3 regions of the Halomonas sp. THAF5a genome follow, and region 1 is predicted to be linked to each of the others. Evidence: predicted binding sites of a transcription regulator. Region 1 holds the regulator's gene; each other region holds the start of a gene.

Region 1 (4,653 bases):
CACCCGGCCCCGTGCCGGGCGACGGCTCGGGCGAGCCCGACTACTACCTGGAGGACGCCCGCCTGACGCGCTTCGATGCCTCGGGCGAGCCGCATCAGCGCCTCGACACGCCGCGCCTGACCCACACCCCCCACGATGACGTCACCCGCCTTGCACGGCCCGAGGGACGGCTACTGGACCGCTCGGGCCGGGTCTGGCTCGCCAGCGGCGACCACGGCACCCTGGGCGCAGGGGGCAACCCGCTGACCCTGACCGGCGACGCGCGCCTGCTGGCCCCGGCGGAGCGCTGGCAGCTCGACACCGAGGTCCTGCATTTCGACGCCGACCGCGGCCATGCCTGGAGCGAGACCCCGGCGCTGCTTCGCCAGCCGCCCCAGCGGATGCGCGGCAAGCGCTTCGACGCCTGGATCCATGACAACCGCGCCCGTCTGACCGACAATGTGCGCGGCCACCATCCGCCCGACACCCGCGAGGACCCCGAGTCATGATGCGAGCCTTCTTCGCCCCCCTGCTGACCCTCGGCGTCATCGGCCTGCTGCTCGGCAGCTCTCCGGCCCTGGCCCTCGAGGGCGATGCCAGCGCCCCGATCCAGGTCGAGGCCGACCGCCTCGACCTCGACGACCGCGCGGGCACCGCCGTCTATACCGGCGACGTGGAGATCCAGCAGGGCAGCATGCAGCTGACCGGCGCACGGGTCGAGATCCAGCGCAACGACCAGGGCCAGCTGACCCGGGCCACCGCCACCGGCGAGCGTGCCTACATCGAGCAGCGGCCCGCCCCGGACGAACCCCTGGTACGCGGCTGGGGTCGCACCGTGGTCTATCACGTCGCCGAGCGTCGCATCGAGCTGATCGACCGCGCCGAACTCCACCAGGGCGGGGACACCTTCGATGGCGGCTACCTCGAGTACTTCCTCGACCGTCGCGTCGTCCAGGCGCGCGCCGACGCCCAGGGCGTCGGGGAGCGCCAGCGCGTGCGCATGACCCTCGAACCCGAACAGCAGGATGGGCCGTGATGAAGACCCTGAGGGCCGAACACCTGGCCAAGAGCTACAAGCGCCGCCGGGTGGTGCAGGACATCAGCCTCTCCATCGAGCAGGGCCGGATCGTCGGCCTGCTCGGTCCCAACGGGGCCGGCAAGACCACCTCCTTCTACATGATCGTCGGCCTGGTGCGCGCCGATGCCGGCGCGGTGCATATCGACGACCGGGACCTGTCGACGGCGGCCATGCACGAGCGCGCCCGGGCCGGCATTGGCTACCTGCCCCAGGAGGCCTCGATCTTTCGCAAGCTGTCGGTCGCCGACAACATCATGGCGATCCTCGAGACCCGCCGCGACCTCGACCGCGCCGGCCGCCAGCGCCGGCTCGAGGAGCTTCTCGAGGACTTCCACGTGACCCACATCCGCGACAACCTTGGCATGAGCCTGTCCGGGGGCGAGCGCCGCCGCGTGGAGATCGCCCGGGCGCTGGCCACCGAGCCCGCCTTCATCCTCCTCGACGAACCCTTCGCGGGGGTCGACCCGATCTCGGTGGGCGAGATCAAGGGCATCATCCGCCAGCTCAAGGCGCGCGACATCGGGGTGCTGATCACCGACCACAACGTGCGCGAGACCCTCGACATCTGCGACACCGCCTACATCGTAGGCGACGGCCGCATCATCGCCGAGGGAGATGCCGAGGCGATCCTCGCCAACCAGCGGGTGCGCGATGTCTACCTGGGTCAGGACTTCCGCCTCTGACCGTCCGATCGATCGCAATACCCTGATGCACATGTCGTTATTCGCCTACGGCATGCTGCTTGCGCATGGCACGATTGTTGCTAATTCTTCGGTTGCACCTCCCGCACCCAGCCGCTAGGGTGGAAATTTTCGGCACGTCGAGGGAACTCCTCTCATGGCCATGAAGGCTTCCCTGCAGCTTCGCGTCGGCACCCAGCTGACCATGACCCCCCAGCTCCAGCAGGCCATTGCCCTGCTGCAGCTCTCGACCCTGGACCTGCGCCAGGAGATCCAGCAGGCGCTGGAATCCAACCCCTTGCTGGACGTCGAGGAGGAGTTCGGCGAACAGGCGGTGAGCGAGACGCCCGACGACGACTGGGCCAGCGAGATTCCCGACGAGCTCAGCACCGACAGCGACTGGTCCGATACCTATCAGGACCTGGGCGGCGCGCCCGCCGGCGGCGAGGCGCCGGACTTCGAGCGCCAGGCCGCGGGCCAGAGCCTCCAGGGGCACCTCGCCTGGCAGCTGGCGATGACCGACCTGGACCCGCAGCAGATGCGCATCGCCGAGAGCCTGATCGACGCCGTCAACGCCGACGGCTACCTCATCCAGCCCCTGGACGAGATCCGCGACGGCCTCAAGGCCCAGGGCCTCACCGGGCTGCGTGGCCGGGAGGTCGAGCAGGTGCTGCTGCGCCTGCAGCAGTTCGAGCCCACCGGCGTCTTCGCCCGCGACCTGCGCGAGTGCCTGCTGCTGCAGCTCGCCACCCTGCCCGACGACACCCCGCTGCTGCCCCAGGCCCGGCGCCTGGTGCGCCAGTTCCTCGAGGCGCTGGCCGGCGATGACCGCCGCCTGCTCAAGCGCCGCCTCGGCCTCGACGACGACGCCCTCGATACGGCGATCGGCCTGGTGCGATCGCTGGATCCACGCCCCGGCAGCGCCTTCGGCGAGGGCGACAGCGACTACGTGATCCCCGACTTGGTCGCCCGCCACACCCACGAGGGCTGGCAGGTAGAGCTCAATCCCGAGGCGATGCCACGCCTGCGCATTCAGCCCGACTACGCCGCCCTGATCCGGCGCGCCGACAAGAGCGCCGACAACCAGTTCCTCAAGGACCACCTGCAGGAGGCGCGCTGGCTGATGAAGAGCCTCGCCAGCCGCAACGACACCCTGCTGCGGGTGGGCCGCGAGATCATGGCCCGCCAGCTCGACTTCCTGGAGCACGGCGAGGAGGCCATGAAACCGCTGATCCTGGCCGATATCGCCCAGGTCGTGGAGATGCACGAATCGACCATCTCGCGGGTCACCACCCAGAAATTCATCCATACGCCGCGCGGCATGTTCGAGCTCAAGTACTTCTTCTCGAGCCAGGTGGGCGGCGGCAGCGGCGAGGGCGACGCCCACTCCAGCACCGCCATCCGCGCGCGGATCCGCAAGCTGATCCAGGACGAGCCGCCGCGCAAGCCGCTCTCGGACAGCCGGCTGGTCGCCCTGCTCGACGAGGCCGGCATCAGCGTGGCCCGGCGCACGGTGGCCAAGTATCGCGAAGGGATGGGCATCCCCTCCTCCAGCGAACGAAAGCGGCTGAGATGAGGCCCCTGTTCGGCCTCCCGCGGCGCCGAAATGACCAGGCCCCATCCCTGCGCAAACGGTTGAATTGACGCCGTTCGCACCGCGCCACACCGCCCCCGACCGAGGGGGTATGCAGGACGCTAAAAAGGGTTACAATCGACCCACACCCCGAAAGAGCAAGGAGCGTGTCATGCAAGTCAACATCACCGGCCATCATGTGGAACTGACCGACGCACTGCGTGACTATGTGCAGGAAAAACTGACCCGCGTCGAGCGTCACTACGACAACATCACCAACGTGCAGGTCACCCTCTCCGTCGAGAAGGAGCGCCAGCAAGCCGCCTGCACCCTGCATGCCGCCGGTGCCGACCTCCATGCCGAGGCCATGGAGAACGACATGTACGCCGCCATCGATGCCCTGGCCGACAAGCTCGACCGCCAGCTGGTCAAGCACAAGGAAAAGGCCCAGGCCCGCGCCCAGGGCGCCGGCGCGCGCTGACGCCATCATGACACTGGACGCCATCCTGCCCCCCGAGCGCACCCTCTTCGATGTGCCCGGGGGAAGCAAGAAGCGGGTGCTGGAGTTCTTCAGCACCTTCATCGCCCAGAACACGCCCAGCCTCGACAGCCAGGAGGTCTTCAGCCGCCTGATCGGCCGCGAGCGGCTGGGCAGCACCGGGATCGGCCACGGGGTGGCCATTCCGCATGCCCGCAACCCGCACTGCAAGGCCCCCATCGCCGGCTTTCTCAAGCTGGCCGAGCCGGTGGACTTCGACGCCATCGACGGGGAACCGGTGGACCTGGTCTTCGTGCTGCTGGTGCCCGAGGAGGCCGACGAGGCCCACCTCGCCCTGCTGGGGCAGGTCGCCGGCGTCATGAACGACGCCGACACCCGTGGGCGCCTGCGCCACAGCACGAGCCAGCGGGAACTCCATGAGCACCTCATGGAGGCCATACGCCAACAGGCCCCGAGCGGCCGTCAGGGCGGCTGACCCCCGGGGCACCGCCCGCCCCTACGCGACCAGGAGACCCCGCATGCAGCTCGTGATCATCAGTGGCCGGTCGGGTTCCGGCAAGTCGATCGCGCTGCAGGCGCTGGAGGACCTGGGCTACTACGCCATCGACAACCTGCCGGCCATGCTCCTCGGGCCGCTGGTGGACGAACTCCAGCAGGGCAAGAGCCTGCGCTCCTCCATCGCCGTCAGCATCGATGCGCGCAACCTGCCGGACGCCCTGGCGCGCTTCCCGGAGCTCCTCGACGACCTGCGCGCCCGGGAGCTCGCCTGCCAGGTGGTCTACCTGACCACCGATGCGCGGATCCTGCTGGAGCGCTACTCCCATACCCGCCGCCGCCACCCCCT
Region 2 (4,653 bases), 1.2 Mb from region 1:
CGGCCCGAGGTCGACCCGCGCCTGGGGCTCGACGAGGGACGCCTGCTCGAGAGCCTGACCCGCGCCCTGCTGGCGGTCGACGACGGCCCCCAGGTGCTGGCCTGGCGGCCGGCCATGGCCGAGGGCGGCCACGACAACCAGTGGCGCCTGGAGGCCCGCCTGCGCCCCGCCGGCCCCCGACTGCGCCTCTCGGACCGTGACCTGCTGCCCTACCGCCTGAGCCTGACGCTTCACCACCTCGGAGGCACCGCGCCCCCCTGGCAGACCGAGATCGAGGGCGCGCTGGACGCCACGGCGCTCTGATCGCGCCCCCTCGCATCAACCCTTGAGCAGCCGATCGAGCTGCCGATAGCCGATCGCCTCGATCAGCTGGTCGCGCCCCGGGCGCGCCTCCCCGGCCAGGTCGGCCAGGGTCAGGGCCACGCGCAGCACCCGGTGGTAGGCCCGCGCCGAGAGCCTGAGGCGCTCCAGCACGCCGGCGAGCCAGGCCCGATCGGTGGCCACGAGGCCACAGGCCGCCTCCAGGTCGCGCCCGGCCAGCCGGGCGTTGAGTCCCCCGCGGGCCGCCTGCCGCGCCCGCGCCGCCAGCACCCGCTCGCGCACCGTCGCCGAGGCCTCGCCCGGTTCCCGGGAGGTCAGCTGCTCCGGCGCCAGCGCCGGCACCTCCACCTGGAGGTCGATGCGATCGAGCAGCGGGCCGGAGAGCCGCGACTGGTAGCGCTGGATCTGCGCCGCCGTGCAGTGGCAGGCGCGTCGCGGATCGCCCAGGTGTCCGCAGGGACAGGGGTTCATCGCCGCGACCAGCTGGAAACCGGCGGGAAAACGGCGCTCGTGGCTGGCCCGGGCGATATGGATCTGCCCGGACTCCATGGGCTCGCGCATCACCTCCAGCACGTGGCGGGAGAACTCCGGCAGCTCATCGAGGAACAGCACGCCTCGGTGGGCCAGGGAGATCTCGCCGGGCCGCGGCCTCGAGCCACCGCCGACCAGGGCCACGGCGCTGGCGGTATGGTGCGGGGCGCGGAAGGGGCGTACGCCCCACTCGGCGGCGTGGGGCAGGCCGCTGACCGAGCGGATCGCCGCCACCTCCAGGGCCTCCTGCTCGGTGAGCGGCGGCAGGATGCCCGGCAGCCGGCTGGCCAGCATGGTCTTGCCGGTGCCGGGCGGCCCGGCAAACAGGAGGTTGTGGCCGCCGGCCGCGGCCACCTCCAAGGCGCGGCGCGCCTGGTGCTGGCCGCGCACGTCGGCGAGGTCGGGAGGCGGCGTCGCGGCCGGGGCGGGACCGGACGCACGATGCGGGAGCAGCGGCGCCTGGCCGAGCAGGTGGGCCACCACCTCGAGCAGGTGGTCGGCGGGCAGCACCTCCAGGTCGCCGGCCAGGGCCGCCTCGTCGGCGTTGGCCCGAGGCACGATCAGGCGGCGTCGCGCCTGGCGCGTGGCCATGGCCATCGGCAGCATGCCGGCGACGGGGCGCAGACGGCCGTCCAGGGCCAGCTCGCCCGCGCACTCGACCCCGTCGAGGGCCTCCGGAGGCACCTGGCCCGAGGCCACCAGCAGCCCCAGGGCGATGGGCAGGTCGAAGCGACCGCCCTCCTTGGGCAGGTCGGCAGGGGCGAGGTTGAGGGTGATGCGCCGCAGGGGAAAGTCGAAGCCGGCGTTGATCAGGGCGCTGCGCACCCGCTCGCGGCTCTCCTTCACCGCGGCCTCCGGCAGCCCCACCAGGGTGATGCCGGGCAGCCCGTTGGCCAGGTGCACCTCGACCAGCACCTCGGGGGCCTCGAGGCCGAGGCCCGCCCGGGTGTGGATGATTGCCAGCGTCATGCGCGATCCCTCGCTGCCTGCCTGCCCTCAGGCTAGACCAGGCCGACGAGGGGCGCTCGACGCCAGGCGAGGATCAGCGGGGAGAGTCGCCGGCGTCTTCCTCGGGGCGCGGCTCGTCGTTGCCCGCCGCGGGGGCGCCCGTCTCGGGACCGGACTCGGACGGGGCGGCGGCGCCCTGCGCCTCCGAGGACGCGTCGGCCGCCTTTGCGGCATCGCCGTCCAGCGCCTCCTCCAGCGCCGCCACCTGCTGCTCCAGCGCCTCGACCCGCGACCGGGTTCGCTGCATCACGTCCATCAGGATGTCGAAGTCCTCCCGGGACACCAGCTCCAGGCGATCGAAGGCGCCCTTGACCACCTGCTGGATGCCCTTCTGCACCTCTTCCGGGGCCTGGGATGCCCCCTGCAGCCGGTCGCCGATCTGCTGGGCCAGGCGGCTGATGCGATCGTGGCTCACCATGGTGTCTCTCCTGAATCGTGGATCAATGCCTGGCCAAAGGATACGCAAGCCACTGGCGGGGCGCATCATCCGTCACCGCCCACTCATGGTGCACATGCCCCAGGACATGGCACCAGAAGAGTGCGCACTCACCGCGCGCCCCGCGCCCCGCGCTCGAAGCGGCACCGGCGTCACTCCTCAATGCACTGATTTAACAAAGCAATTGCGAGGAGTGGCACGTTTTGCGCAGCAGCAAGACAGCCACTTCTCGGGAGGCATGACGCCGCCCACCTTTAACGCAGGGGAGATCCGTCATGAAGCTGATCACCGCCATCATCAAGCCCTTCAAACTCGACGACGTGCGCGAGGCGCTCGCCGACAACGGCGTACAGGGCATCACCGTCACCGAGGTCAAGGGCTTCGGCCGCCAGAAGGGCCACACCGAGCTCTATCGGGGCGCCGAGTACGTCGTCGACTTCCTGCCCAAGGTCAAGGTCGAGGTCGCCGTCGACGACGGGCGCCTCGAGACCGTGCTGGACGCCATCTGCAGCGCGGCCAACAGCGGCAAGATCGGCGACGGCAAGGTCTTCGTCACGCCGCTGGAGGACGTGATCCGCATCCGCACCGGCGAGCGCGGTGCCGACGCGGTCTGACCGCCCCTCCCTTCCCTTCCCGACGTGGAGAGACACCCATGAGTGAACTTCCCGAACTGAGCTACGCGCTCGACACCTTCTACTTCCTGATCTGCGGCGTGCTGGTGATGTGGATGGCCGCCGGCTTCGCGATGCTCGAGGCCGGCCTGGTGCGCTCCAAGAACACCGCCGAGATCCTGACCAAGAACATCGCCCTGTTCGCGGTCGCCTGCACCATGTACCTGCTGGTCGGCTACTACATCATGTATTCGAGCAGCGGCGGCGGCATCCTGCCGAACCTGGGCTTCCTGATCGGCAGCGAGAACACCCTGGACGCCATCACCGGCGGGGGTGACGACGCGCCCTACTACTCCATGCGCTCCGACTTCTTCTTCCAGGTGGTGTTCGTGGCGACCGCCATGTCCATCGTCTCCGGCGCCGTGGCCGAGCGCATGAAGCTGTGGGCCTTCCTGGCCTTCGCCGTGGTCATGACCGGCTTCATCTATCCGGTCTCCGGCTACTGGACCTGGGGCGGCGGCTGGCTCTCCGAGGTCGGCTACTCCGACTACGCCGGTTCCGGCATCGTGCACATGGCCGGTGCGGCCGCGGCGCTGGCCGGCGTGATCGTGCTCGGTCCGCGCAAGGGCAAGTACGGCAAGGACGGCTCCATCTACGCCATCCCTGGCGCCAACCTGCCGCTGGCCACCATCGGTACCTTCATCCTGTGGATGGGCTGGTTCGGCTTCAACGGCGGCTCCGAGCTGAAGATGTCCGACGCGGCCTCCGCCAACAACGTGGCCCAGGTGTTCGTGAACACCAACGCGGCCGCCGCCGGCGGCGTGATCGCCGCGCTGATCCTGGCCAAGCTGTGGTTCCGCAAGGCCGACCTGACCATGTCCCTGAACGGCGCCCTGGCGGGCCTGGTGGCCATCACCGCCGATCCGCTCTCGCCCAGCGCCCTGGGGGCCGCCTTCATCGGCGCCGTGGGTGGCCTGCTGGTAGTCACCGCCATCGTGACCCTGGACAAGCTGAAGCTGGACGACCCGGTGGGTGCCATCTCCGTGCACGGCGTGGTGGGCATCTGGGGCGTGCTGGCGGTGCCGCTGACCAACGCCGACGCCGGCTTCGGCGCGCAGCTGATCGGCATCCTCGGCATCTTCGCCTGGGTGTTCGTGGCCAGCCTCGTCGTCTGGCTCATCCTCAAGGCCGTGATGGGGATCCGCGTTACCGAGGAGGAGGAGTACGAAGGGGTCGACCTGACCGAGTGCGGCATGGAGGCCTACCCCGAGTTCGGCGCCTCCAAGTCGTGAGACGCCTCCCGCGTGAGCCCATGCGCACGTCCTGGCCCCCTTCGGGGGGCTTTTTCATTCCTCTCCCGCCGGGTGTATGCTCTGGCACAATGCACACGGCACGGGTGGCGGCACTCGCCACCGACCCACGGACACGACGAGGATCAAGACCATGAAACTGGTGACCGCCATCATCAAGCCGTTCAAGCTCGACGACGTACGGGAGTCGCTCTCCGAGATCGGCGTCCAGGGCATCACCGTGACCGAGGTCAAGGGCTTCGGGCGCCAGAAGGGCCACACCGAGCTCTATCGCGGCGCCGAATACGTGGTCGACTTTCTGCCCAAGGTGAAGCTCGAGGTCGCCGTGGACGACGACATGGCCGAGAAGGTGATCGACGCCATCACCCAGGTGGCCAACACCGGCAAGATCGGCGACGGCAAGATCTTCGTCACCGCCCTGGAGCAGGTGATCCGC
Region 3 (4,653 bases), 270 kb from region 1:
ATCCGCGGCGACCTCGGCCAGCACGCGCTCGGCACAGGCCTTGCCGTCGATGCGGGTCGCCAGGGGCGATTCGGTGGGGGCAATGCTCATCAGAAGATCACCGTCTTGTTCTGGTCGAGGAAGACACGATGCTCGAGGTGGTACTTGACCGCCTGGGACAGGGCGACGGTCTCGGTATTGCGGCCCACCGTGACCAGGTCCTCGGGACGATAGGTGTGGTCGACGCGCTGGACCTCCTGTTCGATGATCGGGCCCTCATCGAGGTCCGAGGTGACGTAGTGGGCGGTGGCGCCGATCAGCTTGACGCCGCGTTCATGGGCCTGGTGGTAGGGCTTGGCGCCCTTGAAGCCGGGCAGGAAGGAGTGATGGATATTGATGGCGCGGCCGGAGAGCTTCTGGCAGAGGTCGTCGGAGAGGATCTGCATGTAGCGCGCCAGCACCACCAGCTCGGTCCGGGTCTCGTCGACGATCTCCATCAGCGCCGCCTCCTGGCGGGCCTTGTTGTCGCGGTTGACCGGCAGGTAGACGAAGCGGATGCCCTCTCGTTCGGCCATGGGGCGCAGGTCGAGATGGTTGGAGACGATGGCGGTGATCTCCATGTCGAGCTCGCCCTTGCGCTGGCGATACATCAGGTCGCTGAGGCAGTGGTCGTACTTGCTGACCATCAGCAGCACGCGCATCGGCTGGTTGTCGTGCCGGAAGTCCCACTGCATGTCGAACTCCTCGGCGATGCCGACGAAGTCGCGCTTGAGGGTCTCGATGTCGCCCTTGATGCCATCGTTGAAGCGGAACTTGGCGCGCAGGAAGAAGCGCCCGAGTTCCTCGTCGTCATATTGGGCGAGCTCGCTGATATAGCACTGACCTTCGGTGAGAAAGGAGGTCACGGCGGCGACGATGCCCGAGGTGGCGGGGCAGGAGATCTTGATGATGTAGCTGTCGTCTGACTGGGGCATGGAATCGTGTTCCTTCGAAAGGGAGAGGAGGCCCGGCGCTGGCTCGCGCCGGCAACCGTGTCGTCGGGGGTCAGCCCTTGGCGAGCCGCTTGAGTTTTTGGGGATCGTCGAACGGCAGGGTGTGGGCGATGGCGCTGGCCTCCAGGCTGCCGCGCACCTCCAGCGGCTGGCCCTGCTCCGCATGGGGGGTATCGATCCGGGCCATGGCCACCGACTGCCTGGTCAGCCGCGAGTACATGCCCTGGGTGACCACGCCGACCCGCTTGCCGGCGGCCCACAGGGTGTCGCCCGGCTGGGCGACCTTGGGGCTGTCGAGCAGCACGCCGAAGATCCGGAAGCGCTCCTTGCCCTGTCGGCGGAAGTGTTCGCTGGCGCCGCGAAACTCGGTCTTGTCCTTCGAGACGGTGAAGTCCAGGCCGAGCTCCCACAGGGTGTCGCCGGCCGGCTCGTTCTCGAAGGGATGGGTCTCGGAGTTGTCGGCGGGATAGAACAGCAGGTTGCTCTCCACGCGCAGCCAGTCGAGGGTCTCGAAGCCACAGGCCTCGATGCCCAGGGCGGCGCCCTGCTCGAGGATGGTGTCCCAGATCGCCGGGGCGTCCTCCGCCTTGCAGAAGATCTCGTAGCCCCGCTCACCGGTATAGCCGGTCCGGGAGATCATCACGTGTCGGCCGAACAGCCGGGTCTGCAGGTGATGAAAGTAGGGCAGCTCGCGGATGCCCGGCACATGCTCGGCCAGGAAGTCGACGGCCCTGGGGCCCTGCAGCGACAGGTCGTGCAGGTCGTCGTCGAAGCTCAGGTGGACGCTGCGGCCCTGGGCGCCGCGCGTCAGCATGTCGTGCCCCAGGCCGGTGCCGTGCACCACCAGGTAGGCGTTGGGCGCCAGGCAGTACACGATGCAATCGTCGACGAACTTGCCTTCATCGTTGAGCATCGTGGCGTAAACGGACTTGCCCGGGTAGAGCCGTGACATGTCGCGGGTGGTGGCGTAGTCGAGCAGGGCCTGGGCGTGGGGGCCCGAGCAATGAATCTTCTTGAGGCCCGATACGTCCATCAGGCCCGCCCGGGTCCGGATCGCCTCGTGGTGATCGGCGATATCGGCGTGGTAGCGAAAGGCGGTGCCCATGCCGTTCCAGTCTTCGAGCTCGGCGCCCAGGGCGCGGTGACGGTCGGCGAGGGCGGAGATGCGCCAGCTGTTGGCCATGTGATGACTCCTGTGGGGGCTGGTGAGCGGCCAGGGGGTCGGCGGCACGATGATGAGTCAACCGACTTTTCCTGGAAAGAAAAAAACATTCTCTTCAGTCAAGCAACAAGCTTGCCAGTTTCCTGCCACGGGACCCGGTGGAACGTCAGATTTTTTTCATTATTCCTTTATAAACAGATGCTTGGCTCGTAATGAGGGCAGCGTGATGCGTGCAGCCGGCGATTCGGCGACCTGTCTGGTGACGCCTGCGACGCCTGAGGAGGGAGTTCGGTGTTCCTTGGTGGTGCGACGAGGGAAGGAGATGCACCGTCAGGTGGCAAGGTGGAGGGCGGGTCCCTCGGCATGTGTCTGTCCGGGGTCGGCAGGAGGCGGCGAAATAAAGTTTTTAATTCAATTAAATCAATTGATTGAAGATATTTTCACGGCCTTGAGCGAGAGGGAGGGCGATTCTGGCACGCGAGATGCTTTTCCCTGAGAGAAAGAAAATTTCTTGATGGGAATGGTTGGTGTGGCGTAGCTTGCAGTGGCCCCGGGGAAGGCCCCGGCCCCGTTGCCGGAAGGACGATGCGCCATATCGACACCCGCACCCGCAACGCTCAGAGGAAACCCGACATGACGCCTGAAGCCGCCAAGCAGTTACTCGAGGATCACGACGTTCGCTACCTGCTCGCGCAGTTCGTGGATATTCATGGCGCCGCCAAGACCAAGTCGGTGCCGGCCAACTGTCTGATGGATGTGGTCGAGAAGGGGGCAGGTTTCGCCGGTTTCGCCGTCAGCGGCCTGGGGATGGAGCCGCACGGGCCGGACTTCATGGCCCGTGGTGATCTCTCGACCCTGTCGCTGGTGCCCTGGCAGCCGGGCTATGCCCGCCTGGTATGCGATGGCCACGTCAACGACGCCCCTTACCCCTATGACAGCCGTGTGGTCCTGCTCCGGCAGCTGGAGCGTCTAAAGGACAAGGGCTGGACGCTGAATACCGGGCTCGAGCCCGAGTTCTCGCTGTTCAAGCGAGGCGAGCGGGGCGAGCTGCTGCCGGTGGACGAGAGCGATGTCCTGGCCAAGCCCTGCTACGACTACAAGGGCCTGTCGCGCTCCCGGGAGTTCCTGGAGCGCCTGGTGGAGGCGCTTCAGGCGGTCGATTTCGATGTCTACCAGATCGACCACGAGGACGCCAATGGCCAGTTCGAGATCAACTACACCTACAGCGACGCCCTGACCTCGGCGGACCGGTTCACCTTCGTGCGCATGGCGGCCGGCGAGATCGCCAACGAGCTGGGCATGGTCTGCTCCTTCATGCCCAAGCCCCAAGCCGACCGGCCCGGTAACGGCATGCACTTCCACCTGTCGATCAGTGACCAGGACGGCCACAACGTCTTCGGCGACGATGGCGACCCGCAGGGCATGGGGCTGTCGCGGATGGCGTATCACTTCCTGGGGGGATTGCTGAACCACGCCCCGGCGCTGTGTGCCTTCGCCGCCCCCACCGTGAACTCCTACAAGCGACTGGTGAAGGGAGGCTCCAACAGCGGCGCCACCTGGGCGCCGGTGTTCATCGCCTATGGCGACAACAACCGCTCGGCGATGGTCCGCGTGCCCTATGGTCGTCTCGAATTCCGCCTGCCCGACGCCGGCTGCAACCCCTACCTGGTGCATGCCGCGCTGATTGCCGCCGGCCTGGATGGCGTCGACCGCCAGCTCGACCCGGGCAAGGCGCACAACATCAACCTGTATGCCCTGGGCGATGCGGAATGCCAGGAGCAGGGCATCGGCATCCTCCCCCAGTCGCTCAAGGAAGCCATCGATGCCCTCGCCGCCGATCCCATCCTGCGGGAGGCGATGGGGCCGGAAATCGTCGACGAGTTCATCAAGGTCAAGCGCGACGAATGGGAGGCCTACAGCCGTCAGGTCTCGGACTGGGAAGTGCAGCAATACGCGGAATTCTTCTGATCGCCTTCAGAACGAACGTCGACCCGAACATGCCGTGATCGGTTATCGCAAGAGGACAAGACTATGTGTGGAATCGTGGGGCTATACCTCAAGAACCCGGCGTGGGAAAGCCGCCTGGGAGAGCTGTTCGAGCCAATGCTGATCGCCATGACCGACCGCGGCCCGGACAGTGCCGGCTTCTCGGTCTATGGCGATGAATACAACGCAGGGATCAAGCTGACGCTGCAGAGCGATGACGAGGCCTTTGACTGGGCGGTGTTGGCCGATCGACTGGGCGAGGCCTTCGGGGGGGTGGACGGCTGGTTCCGCAATGCCAACGTCGCGGTCTTCAAGCTGGCGGCCGCGGAAGCGCCGCTGCGCGCCTGGCTGGACGAGCAGGCCCCCGACGTGCGCGTGCTGAGTGCCGGCCAGAGCATCGAGATCCTCAAGGGGGTCGGCCTGCCGGCCAGTATCGCCGAGCGCTTCCAGCTCAAGGGAATGCGCGGCAGCCATGCCATCGGCCATACCCGCATGGCCACCGAGAGCGCGGTGACGCTGCAGGGCAGCCACCCC

Evidence for each region. Region 1 encodes sigma-54, which starts transcription at its own class of promoters, with help from an activator protein. Its sites were predicted from a motif close to TGGCACNNNNNTTGCTNT; they were not measured.
Region 2: FIU83_RS17015 (P-II family nitrogen regulator) is a predicted target of sigma-54. The motif match lies at 2,491-2,508, and genes of this name have one in related genera.
Region 3: glnT (type III glutamate--ammonia ligase) is a predicted target of sigma-54. The motif match lies at 2,605-2,622, and genes of this name have one in related genera.

The regions. Positions count from the first base shown of each region.
Region 1 covers NZ_CP045417.1:2,575,345-2,579,997, forward strand. Annotated here, with positions in the region: gene lptC (LPS export ABC transporter periplasmic protein LptC) at 1-488, shown strand, start outside; gene lptA (lipopolysaccharide transport periplasmic protein LptA) at 488-1,015, shown strand; gene lptB (LPS export ABC transporter ATP-binding protein) at 1,015-1,740, shown strand; gene FIU83_RS11655 (RNA polymerase factor sigma-54) at 1,895-3,313, shown strand; gene raiA (ribosome-associated translation inhibitor RaiA) at 3,483-3,791, shown strand; gene FIU83_RS11665 (PTS sugar transporter subunit IIA) at 3,799-4,284, shown strand; gene rapZ (RNase adapter RapZ) at 4,328-4,653, shown strand, end outside.
Region 2 covers NZ_CP045417.1:3,725,395-3,730,047, forward strand. Annotated here, with positions in the region: gene FIU83_RS17000 (hypothetical protein) at 1-303, shown strand, start outside; gene FIU83_RS17005 (YifB family Mg chelatase-like AAA ATPase) at 319-1,821, opposite strand; gene FIU83_RS17010 (accessory factor UbiK family protein) at 1,895-2,278, opposite strand; gene FIU83_RS17015 (P-II family nitrogen regulator) at 2,572-2,910, shown strand; gene FIU83_RS17020 (ammonium transporter) at 2,949-4,199, shown strand; gene glnK (P-II family nitrogen regulator) at 4,351-4,653, shown strand, end outside.
Region 3 covers NZ_CP045417.1:2,306,327-2,310,979, reverse strand. Annotated here, with positions in the region: gene folD (bifunctional methylenetetrahydrofolate dehydrogenase/methenyltetrahydrofolate cyclohydrolase FolD) at 1-90, opposite strand, end outside; gene purU (formyltetrahydrofolate deformylase) at 90-953, opposite strand; gene FIU83_RS10405 (aminomethyltransferase family protein) at 1,024-2,154, opposite strand; gene glnT (type III glutamate--ammonia ligase) at 2,767-4,101, shown strand; gene FIU83_RS10395 (glutamine amidotransferase family protein) at 4,165-4,653, shown strand, end outside.